Regions from separate parts of the Colwellia sp. SU-HH01217 genome, predicted to be linked through region 2. Evidence: predicted binding sites of a transcription regulator. Region 2 holds the regulator's gene; each other region holds the start of a gene.
What was found. The regulator NrdR, encoded in region 2, represses ribonucleotide reductase genes. The targets are predictions, from matches to a motif close to AAACACNANATNTNGTGTTT.
Positions count from the first base shown of each region.

Region 1: nrdG (anaerobic ribonucleoside-triphosphate reductase activating protein) is a predicted target of NrdR. The motif match lies at 2,415-2,434, and genes of this name have one in related genera.
Region 3: nrdA (class 1a ribonucleoside-diphosphate reductase subunit alpha) is a predicted target of NrdR. The motif match lies at 2,009-2,028, and genes of this name have one in related genera.

Region 1 is NZ_BAAJLX010000015.1:58,561-62,977, forward strand. It holds gene AC27G3_RS15685 (NADH:flavin oxidoreductase) at 1-622, shown strand, start outside; gene AC27G3_RS15690 (DUF4397 domain-containing protein) at 687-2,138, opposite strand; gene nrdG (anaerobic ribonucleoside-triphosphate reductase activating protein) at 2,467-2,964, shown strand; gene nrdD (anaerobic ribonucleoside-triphosphate reductase) at 2,951-4,417, shown strand, end outside.
Region 2 is NZ_BAAJLX010000002.1:273,348-277,764, forward strand. It holds gene AC27G3_RS04395 (riboflavin synthase) at 1-530, opposite strand, end outside; gene ribD (bifunctional diaminohydroxyphosphoribosylaminopyrimidine deaminase/5-amino-6-(5-phosphoribosylamino)uracil reductase RibD) at 545-1,693, opposite strand; gene nrdR (transcriptional regulator NrdR) at 1,696-2,190, opposite strand; gene glyA (serine hydroxymethyltransferase) at 2,340-3,599, opposite strand; gene AC27G3_RS04415 (hypothetical protein) at 3,899-4,417, opposite strand, start outside.
Region 3 is NZ_BAAJLX010000008.1:94,009-98,425, reverse strand. It holds gene nrdA (class 1a ribonucleoside-diphosphate reductase subunit alpha) at 1-1,947, opposite strand, end outside; gene AC27G3_RS11465 (HAD family hydrolase) at 2,317-2,982, opposite strand; gene ubiG (bifunctional 2-polyprenyl-6-hydroxyphenol methylase/3-demethylubiquinol 3-O-methyltransferase UbiG) at 2,979-3,704, opposite strand; gene gyrA (DNA topoisomerase (ATP-hydrolyzing) subunit A) at 4,206-4,417, shown strand, end outside.

The sequences.
Region 1 (4,417 bases), on a different contig from region 2:
TTTTGATGGCATTGAAATTCATGGTGCACATGGTTATTTAGTCGATCAGTTTTTCTGGGAAGGCAGCAATCAACGTGACGACAAATACGGCGGTTCATTAGAAAACCGTACCCGTTTTGGCGTAGAAATAGTGGAAGCTGTTCGTGCTGCAGTAGGCGAAGACTTTCCAATAATTTTTAGATTTTCACAATGGAAACAACAAGATTACAGTGCCAAACTTGCACAAACGCCAGAAGAGTTAGCGATATTTTTAAACTTACTAAGCGATGCAGGGGTCGATATTTTTCACGCCAGCACGCGTCGTTTTTGGGAAAGTGAGTTTGAAGGTAGCGAACTAAATTTAGCAGGCTGGACCAAAAAAATCACTAACAAGCCCGTAATAACTGTTGGTAGTGTCGGTTTAGACGGTGATTTTATTGGTGACGGTAAATCAGGCTTAGAGGGAAGTTCAGCCCCTGCTAGCATCGATGGATTACTTGAGCGTTTAAATAATGACGAATTCGACTTAGTGGCTGTTGGCCGCGCTTTGCTCGTTGATGCAGATTGGGTTAATAAGATTAGAGATAACGATCTTGAATCGCTTAAACCTTTTAATAAAAAGGCACTACATTCATTGAGTTAACAAGTTGTTATTAATATATAAGTGGCTATATCACTAGCCACTTTATTGAGTTTTTAATTGAGATTTATTCAGCTTGCTGACTAAATTTCAATTTATAGCCAGTACTCGAGTTAACATCTTCTTCGAGAATCAAAAACAAATCATCAGATTCATCATCTAAAATAAGCTCGGTGCTCACTAAAATCATTTCACTGGAGTTTTCTTCGCCAACAACATACACACTATAGGTGTTATTTAATAACGTAATAGATTGCGGTGTCACATAAGGCACCTGCTTATCGTTACCCGTTGAATCTATGGTTTCATTACTCTCAACAAAGAAAACAGCTACTTTAGTAAAGTCATCAATTAAGTTAATTATATTCACTTGATGATCGTAAAAACTTTCTCGATTACTGTTATTGACCACTAAAGAATTTAAAGTAATTTCCAGCTCTTCTTCTTCGTCATCATCACTAATATCTTCTTCTTTGGTGTAGAAAAATACCGTTTTATCGCTACCTGAATTTAAGGTCATTAAATGATTTTTAACAATCACTTCACCTGTTTCTGGAATAGTTAAATCTAAGCTATAATCACCAAAATCTTTACTGATCCTTTGACTGAACTCGCCAAAGCTTAATGAAGCAACCTCTGCAGTTTCATCAATACCATTGATATAAAGATTAAAAATATTCGCATATTCAGGTAATAAATAATGTTCCGTTAAGCCATTATAAACTCTAAATTCAGCACTTGAATCAGCATCTTGAAACTCAGTAGCTCCTGTTGATTTAGCAATATAATCTAATGTAAAAGGCGAATCTCCTGGACCACTATTTGCACGAATGATCAGTAAATACTGTGAAGGGTACACAAAAGCTATTTCTTCCGATTGATAAAGCACTTCACTGCTGCCTGATGCAGTTAAATAAAATACGTAATCGTCTTGATCATATTTGGTATTTTCCGCCATTTCTTTATAAGCTAATTGCCCAAATAACACAGCCTCATTAAACGTTTCATTAGCTTTAGATAGATACACATCTACACCGCCCGAATAGTTATGCATATTAATTAATCGTAAATTAAACAGATCATTATCGTCGTCGTCATCATCATCAATAATCGGGATATCAAAAGTTAACACTTCTGAGGCGGCGATATCATCGGCTATAACAATAAGCTGGGAGACATCTGTTGATACTTTTATTTGTGTCTCGTTGAGCACTTCTAAATCACTACTACCATCATTCCAAGACAAATCAATATCATAAGTTGCAGCATCGTATTCAAAATAGCCCCCAGCCTGAGCATAAACTACACTTGAATGTGTTTTCTCCACGAAGTCATCATCATCGTCTTTATCCACCACTAAAAATATTGCCGGAGAATTGGGTGAGGCATTATATAACTGAACATAACCCACGCCACTTGCATCATCACTAGAACCACAAGCGGATAATCCTAATATCACCATACTAGCGAGAACTGAAGGTAATCTAAAAAAATTAACTAGCCTTATTTGAGTACACATTTACTTTCCTTTAAATCATTAAAAATTCAGGCTAGTAGAATGTAATTTTTCTGATTAGTTCGATTTTCTCTCCCTGCTTTGCACTCTTTTACCTTTCTTGACACATCTTTACATTGATACTTTTAAGTAATACAAGACTGGTCATTGTTACTTAAGCACTTTTAAAAACACCCTATATAGACAAGGCAAACATGACAAACATGACAAACACCATAGATAGAAAATTTAAAAAATGTTGAAGATAAATATGATCTACATCAACTCAACACAATGCCCTTTAACTATATATTGTGTATAAATAAAAATAACACACAACATATGGACAAAAATGACTTTCAACTGCATTTCACCTTCAATTGTCTTTCAAGAAGTTCCTAACGAAATTAGCCTTTGCTTTAGCATTTCGGGTTGTAATATTGGTTGCAAAGGCTGCCATAGCACTGAGTTATGGAACAAGCATCATGGCACTCAATTAACCAACCAGAGTTACCTTGATTGGTTAAATAAATATCAAGGGCTTATTACTTGTGTTTGTTTTTTTGGTGGCGAGTGGCAAGCAACATCTTTAGTCGAAAAGTTAATCATTGCCAATAATTTAGGTTTAAAGAGTTGCCTTTATAGCGGAAGAAAGCACATTGATATCAGCATAACCCAACACTTAACCTACTTAAAAACAGGACCATGGATACCTGAACTAGGAGGGTTAAACCAAATAACAACTAATCAACAATTTATTGAAGTATCAACAGGTAAAAACCTTAATCATTTATTTCGAACAACTGATCTTAAAACACATCAAGGAGAAGAACATAATGTTGCGGCTTAACAAACAACAAATCGATAACAAAAAACTCTTTATAACCGAGTATTTTTCAGCAAAAAATGCTGCTGACGGCTCTAAAATGGATGCAAATGCTAATGTAACACATAAAAATATTGCCACGTTAGAAGCTGAATTACTAAAGGATTGTTTTCTACAAATTAATCGCGCATTAGTCGCTGATAAAATTGCTTTATTATTTGATAAAACATTAGCTAACGAGTATCAGCGTCAAATTGAAGATCACGAAATTTATGTGCACGACGAAACAAGCTTAAAGCCCTACTGCGCATCAATAAGTATGTATCCATTTCTACTTGATGGCTTAACAAAATTAGGAGGAGAATCTAAAGCACCTAAACATTTGGAGTCGTTTTGTGGCTCTTTTGTTAACCTAGTTTTTGCTATTTCTTCTCAATTTGCAGGCGCAATTGCCACCGTTGAATTTATTAGCTATTTTGATTATTTTGCTCGTAAAGAGTTTGGTAATGATTACTTATCAACTCATGAAAAGGAAATTGCTAACCACCTTCAACACGTTGTTTATGCGATTAACCAACCTGCAGCAGCTAGGGGTTATCAAAGTGTCTTTTGGAATATCTCCCTATTTGATCAGTTTTACTTTAAGTCGATGTTTGAAAACTTTGTTTTTCCTGACTTTAGTCAGCCCGATTGGTCGTCAGTTGAACGTTTACAGGCTTTTTTCTTAACATGGATCAACAAAGAGCGTGAACATGCTGTTTTAACTTTTCCAGTAATAACCGCAGCCATGCTAACAGAAAACGGTCAGTGTAAAGACAAAAAATTTGCTCGTGAGCTTGCTAAAGAAAAAGCCTCAGGTAACTCCTTTTTCGTTTATTTATCTGACAGTGCCGACTCTCTTGCTTCGTGTTGTCGGTTACGTAATGAAATTTCAGATAATACTTTTTCATATACTTTAGGCGCCGGAGGTGTAGCCACAGGATCTATTAATGTGATCACTATCAACATGAATCGCCTTGAACAGGATGGCCGAGATTTAAAAACAGAAATTGAAAAAGTGCAAAAATACCAAGTTGCCTACCGCTCTTTAATGCAAGACTATCAAGCTAAAGGGGCCTTAGCAGTTTATGATGCGGGCTTTATAAATTTGGATAAACAATTTTTAACCATAGGCATTAATGGCATGGCGGAAGCTGCCGAGTTTCATGGTTTAATTGTCGGTAATAATGAACCATATAAACAATTTGTCAGTGAACGATTGCAGGTAATTTACCAAGCGAATAAACAAGCAAAAATAGATTATGGATTTTTATTCAATACAGAGTTTGTTCCTGCTGAGAATTTAGGCGTTAAAAATGCCAAATGGGATAAAAAGGATGGCTACAAAGTTAATCGTGACTGTTATAACTCCTATTTTTATCTAGTGGAGGATAACAATACCAATCACTTAGACAAATTTGTTATGCACGGAAAAGAA
Region 2 (4,417 bases):
TAATGCTTAATGATAGTTTGTTCAGAAGTGTGCGGCACAATTGTTAGTCGAAATTTACCACCCTTGTCATGATCAACTAAGCTATTAACGGTTAAGCTAATACCATCAATTGTCACAGAGCCTTTTTCACTAATATAGGGTGCTAATTCAGTAGGCATAGAAACCCAGTATTCAATACTATTGCCATTATGGGTAATAGAGACAATTTGCGCAACACCATCTACATGCCCAGAAACGATATGACCACCAAACCGAGTACTTGGTTGCATTGCTTTTTCTAAATTAACTTCATGCCCCACTTGATAATTAGCAAAACCTGTACGAGTTAGTGTTTCTTTAGAGACATCAACACTATAACTTGTATCATCATGAGCGACTACCGTTAAACAGATCCCATTGGTTGCAATTGAATCACCAAGGTTAACATCGCTCATATCAAGCTTGCCACTGCTAACAACTAGCCGCGCACCTTGTTCGTTAATATTAATCGCTTTTATTGTACCAATTGCTTCAATTATTCCAGTAAACATAAGAGTTATTCGCTTTAATTTTTGTTAAAGGTGGCGGTTATTTTAATATCAGGCCCCACCATAGTGACATTATTTATCGTTAATTTTTTTGCAGAAGCTAGACGCTCGATGCTCGGCAGTTGTAATAAGTTTTTTCCCTGCCCTCCAATAAGTTTAGGTGCTTGAAATAATATCAGTTCGTTGACAAGATCTCGCTCAAAAAATGCACCTGATAATCGAGCACCCGACTCAACCAAAATATCATTAAAACCACGTTGAGCTAATAAGGTTAATAATTCGGTTAAGTTAACCTTATCTTCGCCCGCATTATTTTTAACACTTGAACACTGAAGTTGTTCTACAAAATGAGGCCACTTGTTAGTACTTTCAATGCCTGTGCCAACTAAAATTATCGGTGACTCGCACTGAAATAAAGCTAAATCAGGTGTTAAACGTTGCTGTGAATCAATAATCACGCGAACAGGTTGCCTTAGCTTAGATTCAGGGAAGGTTTTGACTGCCTCCTCAAGCTCTTGATAGCGAATAGTCATCTTGGCATTATCGGTAATCACCGAATCAGCACCTGTAATAATCGCACAACTTTGTGCTCGAAGTGCTTGTACATTTTTTCTAGCGTGCGACGATGTTATCCATTTACTTTCGCCACTAGCCATCGCAGTTTTACCGTCAAGGCTTGCTGCCATTTTACAGCGAACGTAAGGTAAACCTGTGGTCATTAAGTGAATAAACCCTTTATTCAGCTGTATTGCATCTGATTCAAGCAAACCGATGGCCGTAGTAATACCTGCCTGCTCTAGCATAGTAATCCCACTACCTGACACTTGAGGATTGGGATCAACCATAGCAATAACGACATGCTTGATACCAGCCTCAATTAAACCTTTCGCACAAGGTGGCGTTTTTCCAACATGACTACATGGCTCTAAAGTGACATAAGCAGTAGCTCCTTTTGGAGTTTCTCCAGCCTTGTTACAGGCTAATAAAGCATTGACTTCTGCATGAGCTAAACCCGCTCGCTGATGAAAACCTTCACCAATTATCTGTTGATTTTTAACGATTACACAACCGACTCTAGGGTTGGGCGATGTGGTATATCGACCTTGCTTAGCCAGAGTAATCGCGCGCTGCATAAATAAGTAGTCTTGTTTACTAAACTCGCTCACGCTTATTGACCTTTTTTACTTTTTTTACCTTGTTTAGCAGCAATACTGTCACCACCTAAACGCGCTATTTCTTCACCAAACTCACGAATATCCTCAAAAGAGCGGTACACAGAAGCAAATCGAACATAGGCGACTTTGTCTAATTCTTTCAATTGTTCCATAATTAAACTGCCTAGCAGTTCACTAGGTATTTCTCGCTCACCTGTTGCTCGAAGCTGCGACTTAATAGTAATAATAGAAGACTCAACTTGCTCTGTACTTACTGGCCTTTTCTCTAATGCTCGCATTAGACCAGTTGTCATTTTTTCTTCATTAAAAGGCTCTCTGGAACCATCTCTTTTAATAATACGAGGCATGACAAGTTCCGCTGTTTCAAACGTTGTAAATCTTTCATGGCACGCTAAACATTCTCTGCGACGACGTACTTGATGGCCGTCAGAAACTAATCGAGAGTCGATAACTTTAGTGTCGTCTGTTGCGCAAAATGGACAATGCATTTATTCACCTTTACAAATTTTCGAGCACAGTTTTCTGGTACTAGAAAACAAAAATGGCCGCTTAATGCGACCATTTTAATGTAAAACAACTGGTTAATCTAAATTAACTTGTTTTATTTCTATTATTCACCAATAAAGTGACTAATTGTTTATTTTTGATAAACAGGGAAACGTGCACAAAGCTCACTAACTTTGGCTTTAACTGTTTCAATAACATCTTGATTTTCAATGTCATCTAAAATATCACAAATCCAACCTGTTAATGCTTGAGTTTCTTCAAGACCAAAACCACGACGGGTAATTGCAGGTGTACCTAAACGTAATCCAGAAGTTACAAAAGGAGAACGAGGATCGTTAGGCACTGAGTTTTTATTTACCGTGATATGAGCATTTCCTAACGCCGCATCCGCATCCTTACCAGTGATATCTTTATCAATTAGGTCAAGAAGTAATAAATGGTTTTCAGTACCGTTAGAAACAACTTTGTAACCGCGCTCTTGTAGCACAGCAACCATTGTTTTAGCGTTAGCTAATACATTTTGTTGATATTCTTTAAACTCTGGTGCTAAGGCTTCTTTAAATGCAACCGCTTTAGCCGCAATAATGTGCATTAATGGGCCGCCTTGGCCACCTGGGAAAACGGCACTGTTTAATTTTTTATAAACATCTTCGTCATTACAACCAGAGATAATTAAACCGCCACGTGGGCCAGCTAATGTTTTATGCGTTGTTGTTGTCACTACATGTGCATGTGGCACTGGGTTAGGATATAAACCTGCAGCAATTAAACCTGCAACGTGAGCCATATCAACAAAGAAATATGCACCAACACTGTCAGCAATTTTACGCATACGCGCCCAATCAACTACACCAGAGAACGCAGAAAAACCACCGATAATCATTTCAGGTTTATGCTCTTGGGCTAAACGCTCAAGCTCTTCATAATGAATATCGCCAGTTTCAGGGTGTAAGCCGTATTGAAACGCTTCATACGATTTACCTGAGAAACTTACATGCGATCCATGCGTTAAGTGTCCGCCATGAGCTAGGCTCATACCTAATACTTTACCACCTGGAGAAACAAGTGCTTGGAAAACAGCAGCATTTGCTTGAGAACCAGCATGAGGCTGAACGTTAGCATAAGTCGCGCCAAATAATTCTTTAGCACGGTCAATCGCTAATTGCTCAGCAACATCAACGTACTCACAACCACCGTAATAACGTTTACCTGGGTAACCTTCCGCGTATTTATTCGTTAACTGCGAACCTTGTGCTTCAAGCACGCGAGGGCTACAGTAGTTTTCAGAAGCAATAAGTTCGATATGTTCTTCTTGGCGAACGGTTTCTTTGGTCATTGCTTCATAAAGTTCAGGATCAAAATCAGCAATATTCATATCACGTGTAAACATGTTTCTTCCTCAAGTGGTCAGCAAAAACGCTGCGCATCAGATTAAATTAGCACGAATGCATAAAAAGTTTAGGTAAAATAATGCGGCATATTCTGCCTTAATTTAACTATGGTGTATATAAATAAACCGTGATGTCTTAGCTCAAATTATCATGAATTATGCAGTAAAAACTTTTAACGCAAGCACCAAATTACCAACCAGAAGAATATAACCAACTAAAAGTGATTTTTCAACAAATTTAATACAACCAAGAACACAATCACCAAAATATAATTCAGAAATAAAATAAATTCATGAATTTATCTATCCAATGAGTACATTAATTGCGTTAACTCGTTTTTACGTTTTATATGGTAATAGTGTGCAATAAGATACATACCAATAAGTAAACTATTTGCGATAATTAAAGGTTTAAGTATGGCTTTTTCTTGCATACTAATTATCTCAACTAAATACCAATTCATTATAGGCATTAAGCCATAACAGGAAAGTTTAACTAGCTTGATATATTGGATTGACGATTTGCAACCTGCTATCGCATTTTCAAGGACATTTTCTGGATTTATGTCAAAGAGTCTCCATGACGCCAGTCTAATTTTCACTTCATAATAAACAAACACTATCGACAACAAACCACCAACAGTTAAATAGATAATTGTTGGTGTTTCCCATTGCCCAATAAAATAACCATAAATTGCAGCGACTATTAAAATAAATGTGCCAAAAATATCGAAAGCCAATATAGCTTTACTGTAATTCATTTTACGCTTTGTTTGCGTTAACAAACTCAGCATATCGACTTTCTCGTAAGGTTGGGA
Region 3 (4,417 bases), on a different contig from region 2:
ATCTTTACTCGCTTTAATACTAATTAAGCCTCTTGGTGGTTCAATACCATTAGTCGCATTAGATATTTGAGAAGATGTTTCAGAAGGCATTAATGCTGAAACCGTTGAGTTTCTTACACCGTATTCTTTAATGCTCGCTCTTAGTGCTTCCCAATCTAAATGAAGCGGCTCACCTGTAATGTTATCAATTTCTTTTTTATAGGTATCAATTGGAAGAATACCTTGTGATAGACGTGTTTCATTAAACTTAGGGCAGGCACCTTGCTCTTTAGCTAATAGATTACTAGCTTTTAATAAGTAATACTGAATAGCTTCAAACGTTTTATGCGTTAAGTTATTCGCACTACCGTTAGAATAGAATTTCCCATTTTTTGCTAAATAATAGGCGTAGTTAATAACACCAATACCTAAGGTTCGACGGCCCATCGTCGCGCTGTGTGCGGCTGGTACAGGGTAGTCTTGATAATCTAAAAGACTGTCTAATGCACGTACGGCAAGGTCTGCTAATCCTTCTAGTTCATCAATACTATCAATGGCACCTAAGTTAAAAGCAGATAACGTACATAACGCTATTTCACCATTTGGATCATTAACATCCGACATCGGTTTGGTTGGCAATGCGATTTCCAAACATAAATTACTTTGGCGTATAGGCGCTTGCAAAGGGTCGAATGGACTGTGTGTATTACAGTGATCAACATTTTGTAAGTAAATACGACCGGTACTCGCGCGCTCTTGAGCAAATAAAGTAAATAACTCAATGGCTTTAATGCGTTTTTTACGAATAGAGTCATCAGCTTCATACTGAGCGTAAAGTTGATCGAATTTATCTTGATCAGAAAAAAATGCGTCATACAAACCAGGGACATCACTCGGGCTGAACAAGGTAATAAAATCACCTTTTATTAAGCGTTGGTACATCAACTTATTAAATTGAACACCGTAGTCTAAATGTCTAACACGGTTTTCTTCTACACCGCGGTTATTTTTCAATACAAGTAGGCTTTCAACTTCTAAATGCCACAGCGGGTAAAATAATGTGGCAGCACCACCTCGAACCCCACCTTGAGAACAACTTTTAACGGCTGTTTGAAAGTGTTTATAAAAAGGTATACAGCCTGTATGGAAAGCTTCACCATTTCTAATAGTGCTACCTAAAGCTCTAATTCTACCTGCATTGACACCAATTCCAGCACGTTGTGATACATATTTTACAATCGCACTAGAGGTTGCGTTGATTGAATCAAGGCTGTCATCACATTCTATTAATACACATGATGAAAATTGACGAGTAGGGGTGCGAACACCAGCCATAATTGGTGTCGGCAACGAAATTTTAAACGTAGAAATTGCGTCATAAAACTTATGAATAAAGTTAAGTCGAGTCGCTTGTGGGTATTTTGCAAATAAACAGGCAGCAACGAGAATATAAAGAAACTGTGCACTTTCATAAATTTCGCCACTGACGCGATTTTGAACTAAATATTTGCCTTCAAGCTGCTTAACTGCAGCGTAACTAAAGTTAAGATCTCGGCTATGTTCTAAAAAGTTCTCCATTTCTTCAAATTCAGCTTCAGTATAATCAGCTAATAAATGTTGGTCATACTTACCTGTTTCAACCATGTTAACAACATGACTGTATAATTTAGGTGGCTCAAACTGGCCATAAGCTTTTTTACGTAAGTGGAAAACGGCTAAGCGGGCGGCTAAAAATTGATAATCAGGGCTCTCTTCTGAAATTAAGTCAGCGGCAGATTTTATGATAGTTTCATGAATGTCGGCTGTTTTAATTCCATCATAAAATTGAATATGCGATTTTAATTCAACTTGTGAAACAGAAACATTATCTAAGCCATCGGAAGCCCAAGCGATCACTTTGTGGATTTTTTCTAAATCGATTGGTTCTTTTTCGCCATTACGTTTTGTTACAAAGAGATTGTTATCCATGAAAGTCCTGAAAATCAATTGTTATTAGTATGTCCATATATAGTAATTTAACAGCCTGTTTATTCACTATATGTAGGGGTTTATTTAAAATACAATCACAAGATAATGGGGTTTTAAGGTTAATGCAAGTGCTAATCTGGCGGTGCTTTGTTGATAAATTATTCATAAATAAATTATGTTAGTGATAACTAACTGAGTAAGGCTATTTCATTTAGAGATATCTAAAAGGCAACGATTTTTTTGATTTTATTTCTTGCTATAAAATATTTTAATCAAAGTTTTAACTCCGTTATTACTTAATGTAATAACGGAATAAATATCCAAAAAAAACAATAGTTTAATATCTTGTTTAATGTTTAAACAACTTGATTATAAAATCAAATCGGCAATATTTGCCGGTGTTTGAGCGAGTATATTAGCTTGCCAATCTTTGCAATCATTACTGTCAGAAATGTATCCCCATTTGGCAACAATCGTTAGCATATTAGCAGCATTACCTGCTTCAATATCTCTGATTGCATCACCAACATATATGCAATTATTTGCTTGAACACCCATTTCATCACAAGCAAAGAGTAATGGCGCTGGGTGGGGTTTTCTCGTCGGTAAAGAGTCACCACCGATAACACTTTTACAGTGAGAAAAACAACTAAAGTGAGGTAATAGCTCCTGTGTTAAACCAATAGGTTTATTGGTTACTACTCCCCACGGGATATTTTGAGCGTTTAATAAAGTAAGTAAATCTTCTATCTTAGGGTATAAACAGGTGTGAATAGCTATGTTTTTTTGATAATAATCAAGAAATTCAATACGTAAGTCATCATAATTAAAGTTTTTAAGTTGGTCGCCAAATCCTAACTCTAATAATCCTTTAGCGCCATCTGATGCTATCGGACGGAAACGCTCTTTACTAACCGTCGGCAAATTATGCTGTGTTAAAACATGGTTTAAAGCAGCACCTAAATCATTTGCTGTATCAAGTAATGTGCCATCTAAATCAAATAATATCGCATCAAGTTGTTTAAGTTTCATCATGATAATTTTCTACAGCAAAGGATATAGTTAACGTCTAAACCAGGCGCAAGCTTATGATTTTCTGTGATTGGGTTGTAATGAATACCTGTAGCGTCAATGCATTTAAGCTCAAAATTTTCTGCCCATCCAATAAGAGTAGAGGGTTTGATAAAGTGCTCATGATCATGGGTACCATTTGGGACAAGTTTAAATATTTTTTCTGCGGCGACTATTGCTAATAAATAAGACTTAATAGTTTTATTTAAAGTAGAAAAAAAGACCAAACCACCAGGTTTTACCATTTGTGCACAGGCTTTAATGATTGATTCAGGATCTGGCACGTGTTCTAACATTTCCATACAAGTAACAATGTCATATGTTTGCGGCATTTTACGTGCTTGCTCTTCGGCTGTTATTTGTTGATAGCTAACGCGAGTATTAGATTCTAAAGCGTGTAGTTTTGCTATATTTAAAGGTTCTTCACCCATATCAATGCCAGTTACATCTGCGCCTAATTTAGCCAAGCTTTCAGATAAGATGCCACCACCACAACCGACATCAATGACAACTTTTTCAAAGAGGTCGCCCGCATGTTGAATAATAAATTGTTGTCTCAGCGGATTAATTTGATGCAAAGGTTTAAAATCACCAGTTTCATCCCACCACTGGGATGCTATTTGTTCAAATTTTGCAATTTCATTGGGGTTAACGTTAATGGATTCTGTTTGGGCTGAATGCGGCATAATAAATTCTAAAAGTTTAATAACAAATAACGATGCTTTTGATTCTAAACCAATCCCAAGGTCAAACAAAGCAGTATAGGTTATTTTATAGTGTGAATAATTGAATAAGTTAACTGAGGTTATATTAGCAACTAGAATAAGCAAGTTAAATAGTCAAAAGATTAGACCGATATTAAGAGAATACTTAGTATAAAATACTGAAAATAGTTGACTTGTTTAAAAAGTAAACTGTTAACGGGGTTTGTTTGAAAAGTGCTTTATTTATAATGGGTTGCTGATGTTTTTATCTTTTGATTTATGATAATTGTCCGTTTATTTTTATATTCTTGAATTCATCCCAAATAAAGCAATAGAAATTGCTATTTATTGTGTTAATATGCTGCGTTGATTAACAATAATAATTTAAGAGTTTTGCCTTTTAAAAGCGATACTCTAGGTAAGTTTTAAACACCTTTTTTGTAATTTTAAAACTTTTTATAAATCAAGGGATACCACCAATTTATGACCGACCTGGCCAAAAATGTAGCTCCAGTAAACATTGAAGATGAATTAAAAACCTCTTATTTAGATTATGCCATGAGTGTAATTGTAGGTCGTGCATTACCCGATGTACGAGATGGTTTGAAACCGGTACATCGACGCGTTTTATTTGCGATGAATGTATTAGGTAATGATTGGAATAAACCTTACAAAAAATCAGCCCGTGTGGTTGG